DNA from 4 places in the Veillonella sp. LMAG:90 genome. Region 3 is predicted to be linked to each of the others. Evidence: riboswitches for the same ligand, from Rfam matches in the RefSeq annotation. Region 3 holds a riboswitch; each other region holds the start of a gene.
The links. Region 3 has a riboswitch for cobalamin ahead of CCC71_RS06015 (MotA/TolQ/ExbB proton channel family protein). Riboswitches for the same ligand answer to the same signal wherever they lie in the genome.

Region 1 (5,024 bases), 610 kb from region 3:
TACGCTCATGCCACCATGACCGACCAATAACAGACCTTCTTCTGCCGGTACATTAAGTTTTTTTATAAAATTCTCAATGAGTGCTTCATAGTCATCAGGTCGTTCTTCCTGACCGATAAAATACAGTAAAGGGCGTCCCATAGCAATGTGTTTCAAAGAACCTTGTCCTTCATAAGCCATTATATTGGCTTTCAATTTATCAAATTCTTCGCCGCCAATCATATGAAGCGGTTGCACCGCAATGGATTCATAGTCTTCAGCAATTAAGGCCTCAATGGCACTCTGCTCCGTATCGATTTCTTCGCCCCGTTCACGCAAACGTTTAACAATAATGCGTGAAGTAAAAGCTAAACGAACTTCATAGTCTTTAAACTCTTTTTTGATAAAATCCACAACCGGATCGATTTGATTGATCCGTGCCGTTGGCACCGTAGTGCCAAAAGCGACTACTAAAACAGCTTGCTTCATACACCCTCCTTTAAAAAAAACGGTCCCCAAAACGAGGACCGTTAGTATGTAATTTTAACGTATTAAACAGCCATACTCGAGCGGTTTACGCTTTCCGTCTTAGCCTGCTGATGCGCCTGCTGTTTACGCTCAATCATGCGAATGGACTGGGCTAAATGTTTTAAGAATAACTCTTGAATAAACGGGTTTTCACCTAAGCCTTCATTCCAAATAGAAACACCATAGCCTTCTTCAGTAAGCAAAGTAGCTACGGAATCGGAACGATCGCCACCTAAGAAGTCCATCAAATGTTCTGAGCCGATAAGCGCCAACGGCACTACCAAAACTTCTTTATGATCTAAGCGTTCCAATAAAGATAAAGCCTGTTTGAAATTAGGGAATCCATTCGATGTAAACACCGCCACATTTTGGCCGTTACCGTATAAGCATTTTAACTGCAAAGCACTGAATTCCAATTGATTTTGGCCGTTTGCCATAAGCAAAATGGATTTATTCAAGGCGCGAATATTCACGTGCTTCATAATGGCATCAATGGTAGCCACATAATCATCGGCATAGTTTTTTACACCTAAAGAACTTAAGAGTGGCTTACCTACGTGAATGCGCATGGCGTTTCGTTCAGTATTATAGGTAAATGCGGCAATAGCTTTACGCATCTTTTGATAACATTGATCGGCTACCAAGGCAAATGGTAAAACAAATACATCGCGGACGCCGGTATTCTTAAATTCAGCCAACACGGCTTCCAAAGATTGTACCGGTTTTTCATATTTTTCATTCCACTTCTCCACCAGCGCATCCGCCAAAAAGACACGGCGAATTACTGCATCGGGATATGCTTTTTTAATCTTTGCTTCCATTATGCCTACGGATTTCTCTACGGCTTCGCCGTATATTGAACCGAATGTCGCTAAGATAATACCCTTTGTACTCATTTTATAAATCCTCCGATATCAAAAATACCTCTAAACTTATACCATAATCGAACCTCTTAATCTGACAAAAATCTGTCATATTTCACATTATCGAATACATTCGAAATACATGTTGATTATTCTTCGTTGGTATAATGATACGTTAGATTTTATTTTTAGTCAATGAGAATTTCTCTCATTTTCAAACTTATCAATGATTATCAATGATAAATCGGAAATTTAATTATATTTTCATCAACTATATTTATCTTTACCGATTCACTTCTATTTTCATCGATTTAAAGAGAATTTATATCCCATTACTATTACAAAGAATACTACTTGCTTACAGGTATTATATTAATAATTCAGATAATACTATACCAATCACGGTCTACGATTGATACAGATAACATCTAATAATTAATATTCCTCATTCATGAATTTTTATACATCAAGTTTCTTAATTTAGTCATTCATTCAATCAAAAAGCAATGTATTGTTACGCCTATAATTGATAATAATTATGGTTGCGAGAACACGCGCGGTGCTGCTACTTCAAAAATCTCAGCAATCATAGGTAAAAATTTGCCTTCAATTAACGTACGTTTACGTTCGCTTTTAGTAATTAACCACAATTGTTTGCAATTATAGGTAATGCGCAATAAGCTGTTAATATATTCGTTAAAATCCTCTTCGCCCATGGCGCTTTTAAGAGCTAATAATTTGGAATGTAAAGGTTCACCTTGATACTCTTCACGTTCCAATACAGGCGTAAATGCCACTTCATATACCGATTCCGATAGTTCATTAGGACCGGCACCATTTGTAAATTGATCCATACGATGGACCTCCTTTGTTAATATATAGCTATTTATCATAAAGCACATTGCCCTATGATGAACACCATTCTCTATTCATAGTACCAAACTTTGACTCCTTTGCCTATGTGTAATCAAAAAAGTGTATCACAAATAACCAAAAGTTATTACTCATAAATAAGTCCCTTATTCCTAGGAGTTATATGACCCGGGTAATTTCCATTCACAGTGAGTATACCCTACCCGGTATTGCATTGACAGTGGACATTTATTCTGCTATGATGATTATCAAATGAATACGACCTTCAAGGTGCCCGACTTAATAGAGAAGAGCAGTAGAAGCTGCCGCGGTCCCGCCGCTGTAAGAGGGAGCACAATCAAAATACCACTGGAAGTTTCTGGGAAGGTGATTGTTGCGTTGAACTTGAGCCAGAAGACCTGCCTTGATGGATTGCCGATAACCCACGAAGGATGGCGAGGTTAATCAATGTCACTACCTGTACTATACACTGACCGGGAATTATTTTTTTAATTCATAAACGACTTAATTAAGTTTGATATGAACTAATATACGTCAGGTGCTTAGCATAACTAGTGATTATTAATACTACCTCTGCCCTGTGGGCAGAGGTTTTTGTATTTTATTTTATTCTATTTTTAGTTTTTATTTTTATCTTCTTTTTATCACGAGGAGTGAATGAAATGAGTAAACATTTTTTCAAAAAAACGTTAGCTACAACATTAGCAGTGGCCGCTTTAACAGGCTTCGGATTCCTTGCTACAGACGTAAACGCTGCTTACCAATTAAGTGACGAAGTAACAACTGCTACCCCTGCATTATTGGAAGCAACTGAAATCGGTGTTCGCACTTACAACACAACCGATCCTGTATTGGCTAAAGCACCTAACAAAGATGCTATCGTAGTAATGAGCTTTGGTACTACATTCACTGATACTCGTGCTAAAACAATCGATGCGACTATCAACGAAATTAAAGAACAACATCCGGGCGTAAAAGTAGTTACAGCTTTCACTTCCCACATCATTATCGATCGTATCAAAGCTAAAGAAGGTATCACCTACCCTACGCCTGAAGAAGCACTCGATCAATTAAAAGCTGAAGGTTACACTCGCGTTGCTTTGGCAACTCTCGACGTAATCCCTGGTATCGAATACAACTATAAAACAGCTGTTTACAATCAGTACAAACATAACTTCAAAAAAATGACATTTGGTACACCTCTCATGTACTGGATGGGCCAAGAAGGTCAAACTGACGATATTGCTAAAACTGTACAAGCTGTAGCAACTCAGTTCCCTAAAGTAGGTCCTAAAGATGCTGTACTTATCATGGCTCACGGCACTCCGGATCCTTCCAACGCTTACTATTCCGTAATCCAAGATCGTTTGGAATCGGCCGGTCTTCACAACACTTACATCTACACCGTAGAAGGATGGCCAAGCCTTGAAGACATCGTTCCTCAATTGAAAGCAAAAGGCATCGAACATGTAACCCTTATGCCATTCATGATGGTAGCCGGCGACCATGCCAACAACGATATGTCCGGTGACGAACCTGATTCCCATAAATCCATCTTGTTGGCTGACGGCTTCAAAGTAGACACTTACATCCATGGTCTTGGTGAAAACCAGAAAATCCGTGACCTCTTTGCCGCTCATGCCGATGAAGCTTGGCAAGCTCTTCAAAACGACGCTAAATAAGATATAACACTGTAAGGGTTCATATTATTGCCAAAACGCACTTACAAGCTAAGACGTTTTGACCAACCAAAAGCGTTCTATACATAAGGAGGCTGTAATAAAATGTAGAGCATATCACATTTTACTTACAGCCTCTTTTAATTGCTATATTTGGATCTATAAAAGTGCCATACGCACCATATAACGATAGGCACCATATAACCATACGCAACACATAACCATAGGCAACCACCATCACCTGTGGTATAGTACAAGTATGAGTTTGCGAAACAGATTTTACTAAAGCTTGTTTTGGAACCGCTATGAATTACCTGCTTACTCACAGGTAATACTTTTACGTACTTTTTATCTACTGTCAGGCAGGTGTATTATGAGAAAATTTTCACGCTTAACCATTATTGTAATGGCGATGACAGTCATTATGGCTATCCTCGCCGGCTGCGGTAAAACCGATTCCACATCATCCGCAGCCACCCGTACTTTAACCTATAAGGATCAAACCTATACGGTGCCGGCCAAACCGGAACGAATTGCGGTACTTGCCAATTCCCTACTCTATTTCATGGATGCCATTGATGCCAAATCCATCAGCCGCGTAGAAACGCAGGATGACATGCCCGCTCACCTCAAAGAATTACCTTCTTTAGGGCAGACCGCCAACATCAACATGGAGCAACTTATCGGTTTGAAACCGGACCTCGTAATCGGCCTCAGCAATCAGCACAGCAAATTTGAAGGCCAATTACAGAGTAATAAATTACCGTATATTTTAATTTCCTATGACGGTATTAAAGACAATGTGCCCCTCATTGAATTCTTAGGCCAACTGACCAATCACGAAGAGAAAGCTAAAGAAGTTATTGCCCAGTACAACAGCAAAATTGACAAAGTCAAAAATGCCGTTAAAAATGTACAACCGGCCCGCGTAGCCGTGTTGCGCGCTACCGGTAAAGCGGTAACCGCTGAAACTACCTTAGCCGTAACAGCCGCTATGGTTCAAGAATTAGGCATGCAGAATGTGGTGTTACAACATGGCGATTTTGATAAATCTGCCAAGACCATTCCGTACTCCTTAGAAACGCTCGCTTCCGACGATCCG
Region 2 (5,024 bases), 1.0 Mb from region 3:
GCTGCCTTTAAACCATCAAGTACCGGCATTTGAATATCCATCAATACTAAATCCGGTTTTACATTACGGCAAATCTCTACTGCCTCAAAGCCATCGGCTGCTTCGCCGCTTACTTCATAGCCTGCATCTGTTAAGATATCTTTAATATCTAAACGAGTTATTGGCTCATCATCGACAATAACTATTCTTCCTCGCATAAGTAGGTCTCCTCGATTTCTTAAGTTCTGGTAATTTCACAACCTAATGCAAATTTTAAAATATTTCGTAGCCCGTCCACAACAGCTCGCAACGCCGTTTCAACGGAACTAACATCACCATAAATAACCACCGATCCGGAGAATCGGTCTACAAAACCAATTTTAACATCACCACTTTTAGTTGCTATATCAACAGCGATTATAGCTGCTTCTGCCGGTGTTATTGTTAAAATCCCAAGTGCATTGTATACATCACTGGGTAATCCCAACTTGCCATAAATCTCCTTAGCCGGATTGGCAATAATATGGGCTAGCGTTATCTGTTTCCCAGGAACGTATTCTTGAATCATACGCTGTTTTTCTTCCATAGCCACACCTTTCCAGCATTACCTTATCAGACTGACGGTTAAGCAATTTGATTTAAAATATTTTTAATATCATCTGCCGTAGGTATTCTTGGATTAGCAGCTGTACATGCATCAGCTAACGCAGCTTTTGCAATAGCATCACCGCTCTCCATAATTTCACTACGATTAAACCCACAATCAGTTAATGTTAAAGGCATTTTCAGAGTACTCTGTAAATGCTTAATCTGCCGAATTAAAGCAGCCACTCCGATTCTCGGATTTACACTAGTTGTCGCTTTAACAATATTCGCCAATCTAGTATATTTCTTAGCAGCATATAAATCTTTGTTTTGATAATCACCATTATACGCCACAATATGCGGCAATAAAATAGCATTGATTCGTCCATGCGGTACATGGAATCTACCGCCGATAGCGTGTGCCATACCGTGATTTAATCCCAAGTTCGTCAAATTAAATGCCATACCGGCCATACAGGAAGCCACATGCATCTGTTCTCTGGCATAACTATTCGTACCGTTCGAAAATGCTTCCGGCAAATATTCAAACACTAATTGAATTGCATATTCAACTAATACTTTTGCCATAACATTTTCATTCAATGATACATAGGATTCAATTAAATGAACTAAAACGTCCATGCCTGTATCAGCCGTAATACTAGGCGGTACACTCATTACTAAGCGAGTATCTAAAATTGCAATATTAGGTTGTATTTCATCGGTAACAATCGGATATTTTGTTCCTGTTTCCAGCATTGTGATTACTGAAAAATTTGTTACTTCTGAACCGGTACCACTTGTGGTCGGTACAGCAATAAACATTAAATCTTTATTGGCTTTAACGCGATTGCCGAAATACAACATAGCTTTCCCCGCATCAATAGCAGATCCACCACCTACTGAAATAATTGCATCAGCATTTGATTCTACTAAGTGACTTACACCGGCAGCGACTACTTCAGTCGGCGGATCCGGAACAATATCACTAAAAATCTCTACTTCAGCAAAGTCTAAGTTCTCCGTTACATGTGAAATCATTCCAGACTGAACCATAAATGGATCCGTCACTATGAAAACCTTTTTTACAGGGAGATCACGAAGACCTTGCAACGCATCTTCCCCTACCCATAGTGTCGTAGGAAATTTAATTTTCTGCATACATGCTCTCCTGCTTAACAAATAAAAAAAGAAGCCCTCACGGAATACACCCTCCGTTTAAGCTTCATTGCAAACCATGCACGCCATTGTACACGAAAATCTTATAACAATAATTTATACTTAACCAAAAAAAATGTCAATAAAAATTACGTATTTCAATTATGCATAATCTATATACTATTTCAAATTTTCTCCGATTTATACCTAAATTAGCAGTTATTTTAACTTGTTCTCGCTTTGACTATGATATAACACCCGATGACAAAAGGGTTCTTTACACTTATAACAAAAGGGCATGGAGTACTAACTCCATGCCCTTTTCCTATTTTTGAACTAATGTCACACTCCACTGTGCTGTGCTCTCTCATCATTGAACGACTAACATTAGTCCATCAATAGACGCACGTCTCTGTGCAAGACAGATTAATACATGCCGGTTTATTTTCTGCATTAATTCCAGTGAAGTACTACAATGCCACAAAAACAACATCCTGTCTTACCTTGAAACAGCATGTGTAATGAAATCCGCGAAAGACCTGACTTAGGCAAAAGCCATCACAGTGGCGGGACCGTGTTAGATTCTCACTAACTTCCATCGTCAGATTTCATATTTCTATTAATCTAAAAGTAATAATAACATATCTTAATCAATTCTGCAAGAACAGGATAATCCCAATAATTATTTTATATTTTTGGTCTTAGCATTATGAAATACTTCAGCACTTCTGGTATAAAATATATCTTCCATACCTTGTTTAGTGTTTAAGTATCTTGCTAAAGCATAAAAATAGTCTGATAATCGATTAACAAACATAACCAACTCTCCCGGTATTTTCGCGGTCATCTGTAATCGAACTATTCGTCGTTCGGCCCGTCTTGCAATCGTCCGTGCCATGTGAATCATACTGGCCTCACGAGTTCCACCGGGCAAAATAAAACGATTAATCTCCGGTGATTTAGCCGTATACTCATCAATTCGGGCTTCCAACCATGATATAGCATCAACAGGTAAAGTTATTTCTCGATTTAACGACTCCGGAGTTGCTAAATCAGTACCTACATCAAATAAGAAATGCTGTAAATGTTGTAATTCATTTTTTTCCTCGAATAAAGACGAATCAAATTGCGATATAGCATAACCAATCCACGAATTTAATTCATCAATAGTACCATAGGTATCTACTCGATCTGAATCTTTTGATACTGCAATACCGCCCACTAAACGGGTCATCCCCTTATCGCCGGTTTTAGTGTAAATTTTCATAGTAAAGCTCCTTTCTCATTACATGGTATATATATCATTGAAATACCGGTAATTATAGAGAATATTATGAGAATCACTAATTATTCCTCATTAAAAATCCTCTTTCAAAGCCACTATGCTTTATTTACACTTCATTGTGTTAACTTGATAATACAAATAAGCCTCATTTTTGTCAATTTACTAATTATCATAGATTGCTGACTATTTACATTTATTTAAAAATCCTGTATCTTAAAACTACATACAGTAAACTCTTGCTTAACATTCCTTTTTATTATACACCGTTAATAAGGAGTGTTTTTATGAAAAAAATTATGTTTGTTGGCCCCATTGGTGTTGGTAAAACAACTCTAACACAGCGAATTGAAGGTGTTGAAATCATTTACGCAAAAACACAAACGGTTCAATTTCATGACGATATTATTGATACGCCGGGTGAGTTTGTCCAACATAGACTTATGTACAACGCCCTTCTAGTTACTGCTGCAGAGGCTGACATTTTAGGTTTTCTCATTTCCGCAAAGGAAAAAGAGCAAATGTTTCCTCCGGGATTTGCCAGTCTATTTAATAAGCCTGCTATCGGTATTATCACAAAAATGGATTTAATAGATGAAAACGATGATATTGAATTTATTAAAAATCAACTTGTAATGACCGGAGCTTCACCAATTTTTAAAGTAGGCATCAATAGTGACAAAGGTATTCAAGATCTTTTAAACTATCTCAATACCTTAGATAAATAATAATGAACGGAAAAGGAAGTGCTTAAATCTTGGCACTTCCTTTTTTACACTCTATTTATGCTAAAAATATTCTTTTCAAATAAAACCGGCCCAAAAGTTTCAATAATTGCCCTATTATATCTAAATATCTAAAATTTTCACTATACAAATATTCCAATTTACGTTATAATTACATTGGAAGAATCAGATTTAATATGACAGTTTTATCAGCATCAATTTCTAATGAGACTGTCTCAAATATAGGGAGGTATTTATGAAGTTTTTATCATCAACAGTAACAACGGGAATTTCTTTTGGATCCGCCTTGGCCATGGTGATTAGCTATGCCAACTGGCATTCCATCCCTTGGGCAATTCTTCACGGCCTATTCGGATGGTTTTACGTTATATATTACGCTTTATTCAAATAGATCCCCCTTAATCCCACTCCTAAAGAAGGAAGGCATTGCCAATACCGAGCGGCAATGCCTTCCTTCTTTTTACTTTATTATTTCCTGACCATATCAGATGGGGTGAACACCCTCAATTACTTACTGTTCTTGACTTGTAAAACCACCGCTTTACTTGCTATACTATTCATATAAGAAGTCGTTAGAGTAAGATGCTGGGACGATGATTGTCCGATGGCGTTCATTACTTGACGACTCTTTTTTACGTAGAAGAACCGTGATTCCAGTTTAATGGGCAAAGTAATTAATAAACCACACAATACAAGGTACCGCAAACAAGTCTACCAAGAAGGCGCCACATAGTGGCACAATGAGAAAAGCTTTAGTAGATGGACCGTATTTTTCAATAACGGCTTTCATATTCGCCATCGCGTTTGGCGTAGCACCCAAACCATGACCGGCCATGCCGGCACACATAATAACCGCATCATAGGATTTCCCCAAAACCGGGAATGCCACGAATATATTATACACAATCATGAAAAAAACTTGCGACATGAGGATGACAATCATCGGCAATGCCAAGTCGGCCAGTTCCCACAATTTAAGGGTCATGAGGGCCATGGACAAGAAGATGCCAAGACACACGTCGCCAATAAGCCCAATGGTCGGATTATGCAATTCAACAAGATTAAATTTGTCGTTGATATTGCGTAATAAAACGGCAAAGAACATCCCGCCCACATAGTTAGGTATAGCAAAGCCGAAAGTACTTTTTACGAAAACGGCTAATTCCATGCCCACGACCATACAGATAGCGATGATAAAACCATGCAGCAGGAATACATGAGCTGCCACTTCTTCACTCACTTCCTTGCCCTCTTCGATTTTTTCAACCGTTAAC
Region 3 (5,024 bases):
CGGAGTTTCCAAATCTCTCGTTTCTGTACGTTGAGCTGTAACTACAATCGGATCTAATGTATATGAATCCGAGGTCTCTTCAGCCGCTAAAGCAATTCCCGTATACAAACAATTTGACACAACACTTAATAAAACCAGCTTTTTTAACACAGCTTTTTTAACACAGATTTGTTCAACACACTCTTTTTTGTCATAATAACCTCTTAACACCAGTACAAAATTAAAAATACCTAATGTGCTTAGTTTTATTTTTAAACACATAAAAATATATTCGAGTTGCAAGAAATTCCCTAATTTTTATCGCAACTGGAATTCTACATTAACACTTGTAGTCGTACAGATTGGTTCATTACCTCTTCTGGCCGGTTCAAATCGCCAACTACTTACTGCATCCAAGGCAGCCTGATCCAGGGTATCACTACCTGATGAATCATTTATCCAAACAGACTCAACACTTCCGTCAAGGCCTATAGTTAAACCAACGCCAACACTGCCACGCACATTTTGATTGCGAGCCGATCTTGGATATTTTGGTTTGGGCGTATATGTCGGTACCGGCCTATAAAAAGTAGTATCAACCTCCGTACCGTTAGGATCCCCCTGAATGCCGGTTTCTGTACCGGTACCGAAACCGGCAAGACCACCGCTGCCGGAACCACTGCCACCACTATTAAGAGCTGAATCCAAGCCTGCACTTACTACGCCTTGTTGGATTGTTTCCTGCTGTTTAGTAACAATACTATTTTCATTATTACTGGTTAATGGCTCAGAATATTCAGGCAACGCCGTCATAGGCGTTACTGCCGGTAAATTAGCTCCAAAATTTCCACTACCATCACCACCGTCGCCACCGCTATTAGGATTGCCCTTAGGATTAGGATGTTTAATTTCTACATAATCCACCTCAATAATCGATGACATATCATCCGCTTTAGGGATGGCCGGCCATGGCAAAAAAGGAATAACGGTTAATACAACGGCATGAAAAATGAGTGAGGCGACCCAAGGCTTAGTCCACATATTTCGACTATTCATTGAATTCTCTCCTATCTTTCTTCAGCGGCTATAGATACTTTTTGAATCCCTGATTTTTTAGCTGTATCAATAACACTTACTACACGTCCATAATTAACACCCGCATCACCGCGAACAATAATGGCCAGCTCCGGATTTTTACTTTTTTCAGCTTCCAAGCGTGCTTTCAACTGACCTTCCGGAATTCGTTCCTGTTCCAAATAAATGGCTCCGTCCGCCGTTACCGTTATTGGCAATACTTTATCTAAGTTTACTTTAGATGTTGCAGCTTGCGGCAATTGAATAGGAACACTCTTTTGAACAACCATCGTCAACATACTCATCATGAAAAATACCAATAAAAAGAAGATAATATCAATCATAGGTATAATCATCAATTTAGGTTGATGTTCTATTTTCATTGACTTAAGCTTCATGACGTACACCTGCATTCGTATTAATTACATATAAAGAAGCAACATACTCAATATCGGCAATCAATACATTAACACGCTGAGCCAAATATGTATGAATTACCAAAGCCAAAATAGCTACCAATAAACCTGTAGCAGTCGCAATCAAGGCTTCACCGACACCGCCGGTAATAGCAAACGGCTCACCGGATTCGATAGAAAGCACACTAAAAGAACCAATCATACCGACAACAGTACCCAATAGACCTAATAACGGCGATAAGGTAACAATAGTTTCTAAATAATTCAGATATTTCTTTAATTGGAACACTTCGTGCGTAGCAATACTTTCTACCACATCAGCAGCTTTTAAATCTTCAGTACGCTCAACAATAGCCGTTTTAACAATATTACCGGCTACGCCCCCTGCTTCATCACAAAGCGCTTTAGCTTCTTCTAATTGACGAGTACGCAGTAAATTCGGTAATTGTTCTTTTAATAAATCAATATTAGATGATGCCGCCTTGTAACATAAATAACGATTTACACCTATTGTTACGGCTATAATTGAAGCCAGTAAAATAGGATACATAACTAAGCCACCCTTATGAAATAATGCTAAAATTTCCACGATTTTAAATCCTCCTTGATAAACACATCTCACAAAAACTATAAAAAAAGGACACATCTACGAAGATGTGTCCATAATAAAACGAATGTTTATATTATCGCTAATCCCCTTCCCATCGCTCGTAGGTTAAAACGGTGATTCTCCTATAGGCAGTTCTCCTGGCTTAGATTCATCGCTTACCTCGCCTTCCCAGAAAAATCCAGTGGCAATGTGAGGTTTGCTCCTCCGACAGTGGCGGGACCGCATCGGCTTATACCGATTTCCCTATTAAGTCATCTGACACCTATATAATGTACTTTATTAATTATATGATTATAGTATATAAAACTACATAATAGCTGTCAACTGTCCACATCTTCTTTGAATTAAATTAAATAAAAAAGTGTCATTATTTAGTTTTTAAGATAATTTAATACTATATAGTACTCTCAAATACTACATGAGGATATGTATTATCTGCAAAATAATGAACTGATGATTCAACACCATATAGCGTTTTTATAAAATCAACTGTCAATAATTCCTTGGGAGTTCCTTGACCTACCACATGCCCATCTTTAAGAGCTATCAAACGATGACAAAATTTAGCCGCTATATTCAAATCATGAACTGCCATCAAAGTAGTACGCTGTAATTTCTGAATAAGCTCCATTATTTCCAATTGATAGCGAATATCCAAATGATTGGTGGGCTCATCCAAAATTAGACACTCAGTATCTTGTGCCAATGCTCTCGCTAGAATAGTCCGCTGTTGTTCACCACCTGATAACGTATTAAAGCTTTGTTCCGCCTTTTCGAGCAGGCCTACTTTTGCCAAAGCTACTCTAGCCAATTCAAAATCATCTTTAGTATCACGCGACAACAGTTTTTTATAGGGAGCACGCCCCATCAAAACAATATCAATTACTTTAAAATCAAAATTATATATGTTATGTTGTGCCACTACGGCCATTTTTGAAGCTGTATCCCGATAGGATAATTCATCTATTAATTTACCGTCAATCGTAATTTTACCTTCATCCGGTTTTAACGTTCGATACACACACTTGAGAAAGGTGCTCTTACCGCTGCCGTTAGGACCGATAATTCCGAGGATTTCATTATTATATAATTCAATATTAATTCCTCGTAAAATAATCTTCTTACCGACGGACAACTGAATGTTTTGAGTACTAATTTCCATACCTTCACCTTAATTCCCAAATGAATAGGTTCTTTTAACTATTAAAAATACAAAGAACGGTGCCCCAATGACAGAAATAAGAATCCCAATCGGCAATTCTGCATGCGGCAATAAAATCCTACATAAAGCATCCGCTATAACCAAGAATATAGCTCCGACCAATGCCGAAAAAGGAATCAGCTTAATATGACCGGTTCCGACAAATAAACGAACCACATGCGGCACTAAAAGTCCTACAAAACCTATAATACCGGCTGAATATACAGCAAATCCGACAATTAGCGAACTCACTAACAAATGAATCTGTCTATATTTGTTAAGATCATAACCCAAAGTGATAGCCGCTTCATCGCCAACCAACATTAAATTAAGCATTCGACTTTGTAACCACAGAAACAATATAGAGCAAGCCATCACGACAGATAATACTTTTAATACGCCCCACGTTGCTCCGGCCATGCTTCCCATCATCCAAAATGCTATCGATTGCATAGCCTCTTTATTATTTGCAAAATATACAACTAAGCTTGTAAAAGAAGAGCACACTGCGCTCAAAGCTAAGCCTGCCAACAACAATTTAGTGGAATTTGCACGGCCACCCATATTGGCGATGAATATTACGCCTAACGAAATGGCGAAAGCACCCATAAAAGCCATAATGCCAACAGAATTATCACCAAAAGTAAACGAAAGGCCAAACAAAATAGCCACGGTCGCTCCCAATGAAGCTCCCGAAGAAATTCCTAAAATATAGGGGTCCGCTAAAGGATTTCGGACAATAGCCTGCATGACTACACCGCTAACGGCTAAGCCGGCACCGACTAGAGCCGCCATTAAAATTCTTGGGAAACGCAACAACCAAACAATATCATGAATTCCCCCTTGTCCCGGGGCCTCTATAGGCAATGAACTATTCCACCCGTTAACCAACGTCTCCCAAATAACTGAATTCGGTAATCTCACGTTTCCTATGGTGAGAGCTAAAAACATTGCTAACGCCAGTATTATCCCCAAAGTTAAAGCGGCCGTTGTGTATTTAGTTGCCTGTAACCAATTTTTCATGCGGCCCCTCCTTTGCCAATTCCGGATACAATCCATCTACAATAATTTGAATGCCGTCTTTAACCCGTATTCCCGGAGAATAAACGGCATACAACGGTAAAATTTTAATCGAATGATTTTTGACACTGGTTAAACTTTGTAAAGCAGGATTATTGTATAAACGAGCAACTATTTTATCGGCATTCTTATACTCCGACTCTACAATTACAACAAATAATACATCCGGATTCAAAGTTATCAGTTCCTCATAACCGGTACGCTCCTCTTGTGGCAATAAAAGTTCCCCGCCTACTTGTTCAATGATATTACCGGCTAATGTAGTTTCATTGTATAAGCGCAAGTCTTTGCCTTCCAACTCTACAATAAGAGCCAGGGGCTTTTTACCTTGTGAAAGTCCCAGTTCACGACCTTGATTAACCTGTTGCTCCAAACTCTGAACTAATTGTTTGGCTCTCTCTTCTCTATTAACGATTTCACCAATCTGAAGTATATACTCGTACTCTTCCGATAAAGTATGGTTTTTATTAAGCTTACGTCCATAAGAGCTTTGAGCTATATAAGTACCGATTTGCCTATCTTGATAAAACGCAGTATTCCCGAATACACTTCTGCCAAAGGTCGAATACCATCCCAAGATAAAGTCGGGTTCATTATATAAAACACTTTCTTTATCAGGCATCTGCATACTTTTATAAGGTATTTGATTATAGGCCTCACGATA
Region 4 (5,024 bases), 960 kb from region 3:
TACGAAGGTCAGCTTGTACCGCTTCAGCGAAGATAGGTAACTCAGCACGACTGTTGTATACTACGAAGTTAACGGACAACGGACGACCGTCTTTATCTAAGATTCCGTCGCCATCGGTATCTTTCCAACCGGCTTCTGCCAATAATTGTTTAGAGCGGTCAGGATTGTACGCATTTGGATCAGTCAATTGATTAAAACCATAATCCATGGATGGTGGAATCGGTGCTTTACCCGGAATGAAGGTGCCTTTTAAGAGTACATCTGCATAGTTTTGACGGTCCGTAGCGCTGATGAAGGCAGCACGCACTTTAGGGTCGCCCAATAAGCCTTTTTGATTGATACGCGCCAATACTACGCGCAAGGAAGCAATTTCATCAACCTGGAATTTGTCGTTCCCTTTGAAAAGATCGATTTCGCCCGGCCCAATGTTAACGGCCATATCTACTTCACCGGATTGTAATGCCATAGCACGAGTATTAGGGTCTTCAATGGACGGCACTTCTACAGTTTTGAACGGTACGGAACCATTCCAGTAGTTTTCATTAGCTTTTAACACGGATTTATCTTTACTGTACGAAACAACGGTGTACGGGCCGGTTGCAATCGGACCTTCTTTGGCAAAGTTACGGCCATCTTTTTCAGCTTGTACGTCAACAACGAGGAATAAAGGATCCGCTAATAAACCGGGCATGTTCGGCATAGGTTTTTTAGTCTTAATAATTAAATCCTGACCGTTGGCTTCAATAGAATCATATTCGAAGAATGTACTGGCACGTTTAGCTTTAGCAAAAGCACGCTCAATAGATTCTTTTACTTCAGCAGCCGTTACTTTTTTACCGTTAGAGAATTTAGCCTTATCATCAATCGTAAATGTCCAAGTCAATTTATCATCAGCCAAGGACCATTTAGATGCTATCCAAGGTTTAGCCACCATGGATTTGTCAAACTTGGTAAGCGTTTCACCGATACCGTAACGCATAACTACCCAAGCATAGAAGTTATCGGTAGGCTCCAACGTATCCGCAAAGTTGGTTACCCCTACTTTTAACACATCTTTGTTTTCTGCAGAATCACTGCCGCAACCGGCCAAAAGCGATGCCGCCAATACCACGCCTAAGCCACCGAGTAGCGCTTTACGCCAGAATTTTTTCATAATAACATTCCTCCATAAAAATACCTTTAACAAATTAACACACAGTTTGATTAACGCTAACACTCAAGATGAAATTATATAAATCCCTAACGGGTATCATCTGACAAAATGTAAATACGAAATTCTCCCATTAACCTATATAAAGATTCCGTCTCTTAGCCTCTGTTTTGACGCGGATCCAAAATATCGCGCAAGCTGTCACTCCAAAGGTTAAAAATAGATACTACGATAAGAATAGCCGCCCCCGGGAAAATCATAAGCCATGGTGCCAACTGTAAATATTGACGACCTTCATTGAGCATTAACCCCCATTCCGGTGTCGGTGGTTGTGCCCCGAAACCGAGGAATGAGAGACCGGCTACTTCGAGCATCATAACGCCAAGGTCCATGCTGGCCGTTACAACGACGAGCGGCATAATGTTTGGCAACACGTGACGACGCAAGATAACGGCCGACGTACCGCCACTCATAATAGCGGCCGCTATATAATCTTCCTGACGAACTTTAATAACAAGACTTCGCACTAAACGCGCATATTTAGCCCAACCTACAATGGTGAGCGCCAAAATGGTATTGCCTACGCTACCGCCCATAATACCGGCAATAGCGATGGCAAGCACGATGCCCGGAAAAGAAATCATGATGTCGCAAAGACGCATGAGCACCATTTCAACTTTGCCGCCGAAATAACCGGCCAAAGATCCTACTAAGGTACCGATGGACGCAACCAACACAACAATGGTAAAGCCCATGAATAAGGATAAGCCGGTGCCGTAAATGATACGCGACAATACGTCACGACCTAATTTATCCGTCCCGAACCAATGGGTAGAACTCGGCGCTTTTAAGGCATTGCTTAAATTCGAAGCAAACGGATCGTTCGGCGTAAGCCATGGTGAAAAAAGAGCTATCAATACAACCAATAAAACTAAGGATGTATAGAAGGAGAAAGCTTTATGTGTTCTAATAAACTCTTTCATTATTTACTCCCCCTTCTCAATCTAGGATCCAAGAGCGTATACGAATAATCGATTACACCATTAATTAACATATACGCAATAGAAGCCCAAAGTACGAAACCTTCAATTAACGGATAATCACGGAAAGTAATCGCCTGTACGGCCATTTTACCAAGCCCCGGCCACGAGAATACCATCTCTACAACCGCAACCCCACCAAGCAACCAGCCCATGGACATACCGAAGATGGTAAGTAGTGGTAAAAAGGCATTTGGCAAAATATGTTTAAACATGATTTCCGTATTTGTCATACCGCGTGCTCTAGCACCTACGGCATAATCTTTATTGATTTCTTCCAAAACTACCAAACGTACCTGGCGCATAAATTTTGAAATTAACGTAAATGCCAAGGTAAAAGCAGGTAAAATCGCATTTTTTAACGAAACGGTTGCCGTCGCAATCGGGGCAATACCCAATTTATAGCCAAAAATGTAAAGCAACATAAGACCAAGCCAGAAAGCCGGTATGGAAATACCGATAAATGCAATTCCGCGGAAGAGGTAGTCAGGCCATTTATTCTGGTAGATAGCGGCGATAACCCCCATGGGAACGGCTATGACGAGTAGCATCACAATTGTTACACTCGCCAACATAAGTGTACCCGGTAAGGCCTCCATCATCTTATCTACAACAGGTTTCTTGGCTGAATACGACATTCCAAGATCCCCTTGCACCGCATGAGACAACCAATTACCATATTGCACCAAGAACGGTTTATCTAACCCCAATTCCTGCCTCGTATGATCAATCAGTTCCTGTGAAACCATGGTATCCGCGGTTTCCAAAATCATGAGCACAGGGTCGCCCGGCGCCAGAAAACTTAAACTGAAAGTTAAAAATGTAACCCCAATTACCGTCACCAACACCTGCCCCAAATGCTGCAGTGTTTTTTTAAACATTCCTGTCCCCCCCTAATATACTCAATTTTCAAACTTACACTATCAACATCTATGAATCCTTTTTAGACAATATCGTTTTAAATCAAACTTCTATTATAAAAATTCATAAAATTTAGTAAATAAAAAAACTCACCCTTGAAAGAGTGAGTACGCAAAACAAATTTTAGTCAAATTAACCCCATAACACATCCCATTAACTATGTGCAACAGTCAATTTGTTATAAGCAGGCTTTCTGGCTCATGATTCATCGTTTATTTCCAGCCTTCCCAGTTTCCCAGTGACTCCTTGTTGAAATAAACTCCTCATTTACAGCTGTTTCCAGCATAGGATTTGCACCTATTTTCCTCTTAAATCGCTCGGCATACCCGACACTTACAACACTAAGATCTTTTATAGAAGTTAGTCAGAGTATATTATTCAATTTCGAAAATAAAATCCTTTATCACTAATATATTAGCGTATTTATTGTAAATGTGTCAATAAAAAGTCAGGAATTTTTAGCCGTTTTAAGCTATTTTATAGAAAAATAATTCATTATATTGATAGATTCCTATGTTTACTCAAATTTTCTTTAATTTATTATACCCTAGTAGGTATAGTATTATACCGTAAGGGGTATATGTACTTCTTGCAATATACGTGAGTTTACCGGAGATAACACTCAAAAAATGAAGCTATAAGTCAACAGCAATAAACAATAAGGTCTATATTGATATTAATTATAATCAATTCATAGTTAACTGAATTTCTACTAAAATAGTAGCCTTAAAAAGTAAATAAAAATAAATTTAAGGCAGTAAAAATCATGTCAATTTTTTACTCATTTACACTTCACATTTCAAATAAAAGGTGTATAATAAACGGCGTATTATGTTTTTATCAAAGCATAATCAATAAATTAATTTATCGTGATTAATAAGGAGAATTTAGTGTTATGAACAGCAAGGATAAAACGCCGATTATACTGTATTTGGGGGAATTCAATAATCAGTTAGAGGCGGAAATCGTTGTTAAAGAAAAAAGGGAGCCCTATTATTCATCAAATGAAGAAAGCCCGGCGATGATTCGCCGAGCCTATTTTCAGTCAGAACATTATAGAAAGAAGAGAAGGAATTAAGGCTACGCCTTCACAAACTCACACCCTGTTTTAATAGGGAAGTTTTCATACGTTACCCAATCACTGGAACTTCCCACATAAAGAGCGGATTCAATACCGATTTCACTCATGGCGAGCATAGCAAGGCAAGCCGTAATACCGGAGCCGCAATATGTCACAATTGGTGTCTTAGTCGTTTTCAAATCTTTGAACATTTCTTTCAACTCTGCTTCAGACTTTAAACCGTTAGCAGTATAACAATTTTCCCAATAATAGTTGACTGCTGTCGGAATATGACCGGTCATACCATCCATGGTATCGATAACGCTACCGTCATAACGTTCGCTCGCACGAGCATCAACGATGATGTGGTCACCATTTTCACTGGCTGCCAACACTTCGGCACGGCTCATAAGCATATGAGGTTGTAAACGATAATCAAGTTGACTTGTTTCGGTTGGTAATTCAGTTGAATCAGTAGTTAAAGTATGTCCTTCTTTTACCCATCGTTCAATGCCGCCTTCTAATACTTTTACAACGTCTAAGCCGATGTATTTGAGCATCCACCATAAACGACCGGCTAAGAAAATCCAGCTGTCACAAATAACAACAGGAGTATCTTTAGTAATACCAAAACGTTCCATTTTTTTAGCAAATTCAACCATGTTTGGCAAAGGATGACGACCACCATGTTCTTCAACGGGATCGGATAAATCACCGGCTAAATTAATTGCAAAGGCTCCTTCAATGTGACCTGTGGCATAAGCTTTATCATCACGTACATCTAAAATTACAACGTCTTTTTGAATATTGGCTAACTCTTGAGGTGTAATAAAATTTTTCATCTTCGTACCTC

Region 1: it holds a riboswitch for cobalamin, as region 3 does, so the genes downstream of both, CCC71_RS08750 (sirohydrochlorin cobaltochelatase) here and CCC71_RS06015 (MotA/TolQ/ExbB proton channel family protein) in region 3, are expected to answer to the same signal.
Region 2: it holds a riboswitch for cobalamin, as region 3 does, so the genes downstream of both, CCC71_RS10510 (1-propanol dehydrogenase PduQ) here and CCC71_RS06015 (MotA/TolQ/ExbB proton channel family protein) in region 3, are expected to answer to the same signal.
Region 4: it holds a riboswitch for cobalamin, as region 3 does, so the genes downstream of both, nikB (nickel ABC transporter permease) here and CCC71_RS06015 (MotA/TolQ/ExbB proton channel family protein) in region 3, are expected to answer to the same signal.

The regions. Positions count from the first base shown of each region.
Region 1 covers NZ_NAND01000001.1:1,973,092-1,978,115, forward strand. The annotation lists gene CCC71_RS08735 (sirohydrochlorin cobaltochelatase) at 1-468, opposite strand, end outside; gene CCC71_RS08740 (sirohydrochlorin cobaltochelatase) at 531-1,403, opposite strand; gene CCC71_RS08745 (hypothetical protein) at 1,907-2,224, opposite strand; cobalamin riboswitch at 2,495-2,663, shown strand; gene CCC71_RS08750 (sirohydrochlorin cobaltochelatase) at 2,906-3,925, shown strand; gene CCC71_RS08755 (ABC transporter substrate-binding protein) at 4,296-5,024, shown strand, end outside.
Region 2 covers NZ_NAND01000001.1:2,361,873-2,366,896, forward strand. The annotation lists gene CCC71_RS10500 (ANTAR domain-containing response regulator) at 1-197, opposite strand, end outside; gene eutS (ethanolamine utilization microcompartment protein EutS) at 218-565, opposite strand; gene CCC71_RS10510 (1-propanol dehydrogenase PduQ) at 604-1,725, opposite strand; adenosylcobalamin (AdoCbl) riboswitch at 2,207-2,346, opposite strand; gene CCC71_RS10515 (cob(I)yrinic acid a,c-diamide adenosyltransferase) at 2,405-2,989, opposite strand; gene CCC71_RS10520 (EutP/PduV family microcompartment system protein) at 3,292-3,732, shown strand; gene CCC71_RS10525 (hypothetical protein) at 3,986-4,141, shown strand; gene gltS (sodium/glutamate symporter) at 4,409-5,024, opposite strand, start outside.
Region 3 covers NZ_NAND01000001.1:1,366,436-1,371,459, reverse strand. The annotation lists gene CCC71_RS06030 (TonB-dependent receptor plug domain-containing protein) at 1-108, opposite strand, end outside; gene CCC71_RS06025 (energy transducer TonB) at 298-1,035, opposite strand; gene CCC71_RS06020 (ExbD/TolR family protein) at 1,047-1,451, opposite strand; gene CCC71_RS06015 (MotA/TolQ/ExbB proton channel family protein) at 1,441-2,058, opposite strand; cobalamin riboswitch at 2,190-2,360, opposite strand; gene CCC71_RS06010 (ABC transporter ATP-binding protein) at 2,474-3,241, opposite strand; gene CCC71_RS06005 (FecCD family ABC transporter permease) at 3,251-4,303, opposite strand; gene CCC71_RS06000 (ABC transporter substrate-binding protein) at 4,278-5,024, opposite strand, start outside.
Region 4 covers NZ_NAND01000001.1:410,443-415,466, reverse strand. The annotation lists gene CCC71_RS01855 (ABC transporter substrate-binding protein) at 1-1,153, opposite strand, end outside; gene nikC (nickel transporter permease) at 1,309-2,133, opposite strand; gene nikB (nickel ABC transporter permease) at 2,133-3,071, opposite strand; cobalamin riboswitch at 3,278-3,463, opposite strand; gene CCC71_RS01840 (hypothetical protein) at 4,007-4,189, shown strand; gene CCC71_RS01835 (sulfurtransferase) at 4,192-5,013, opposite strand.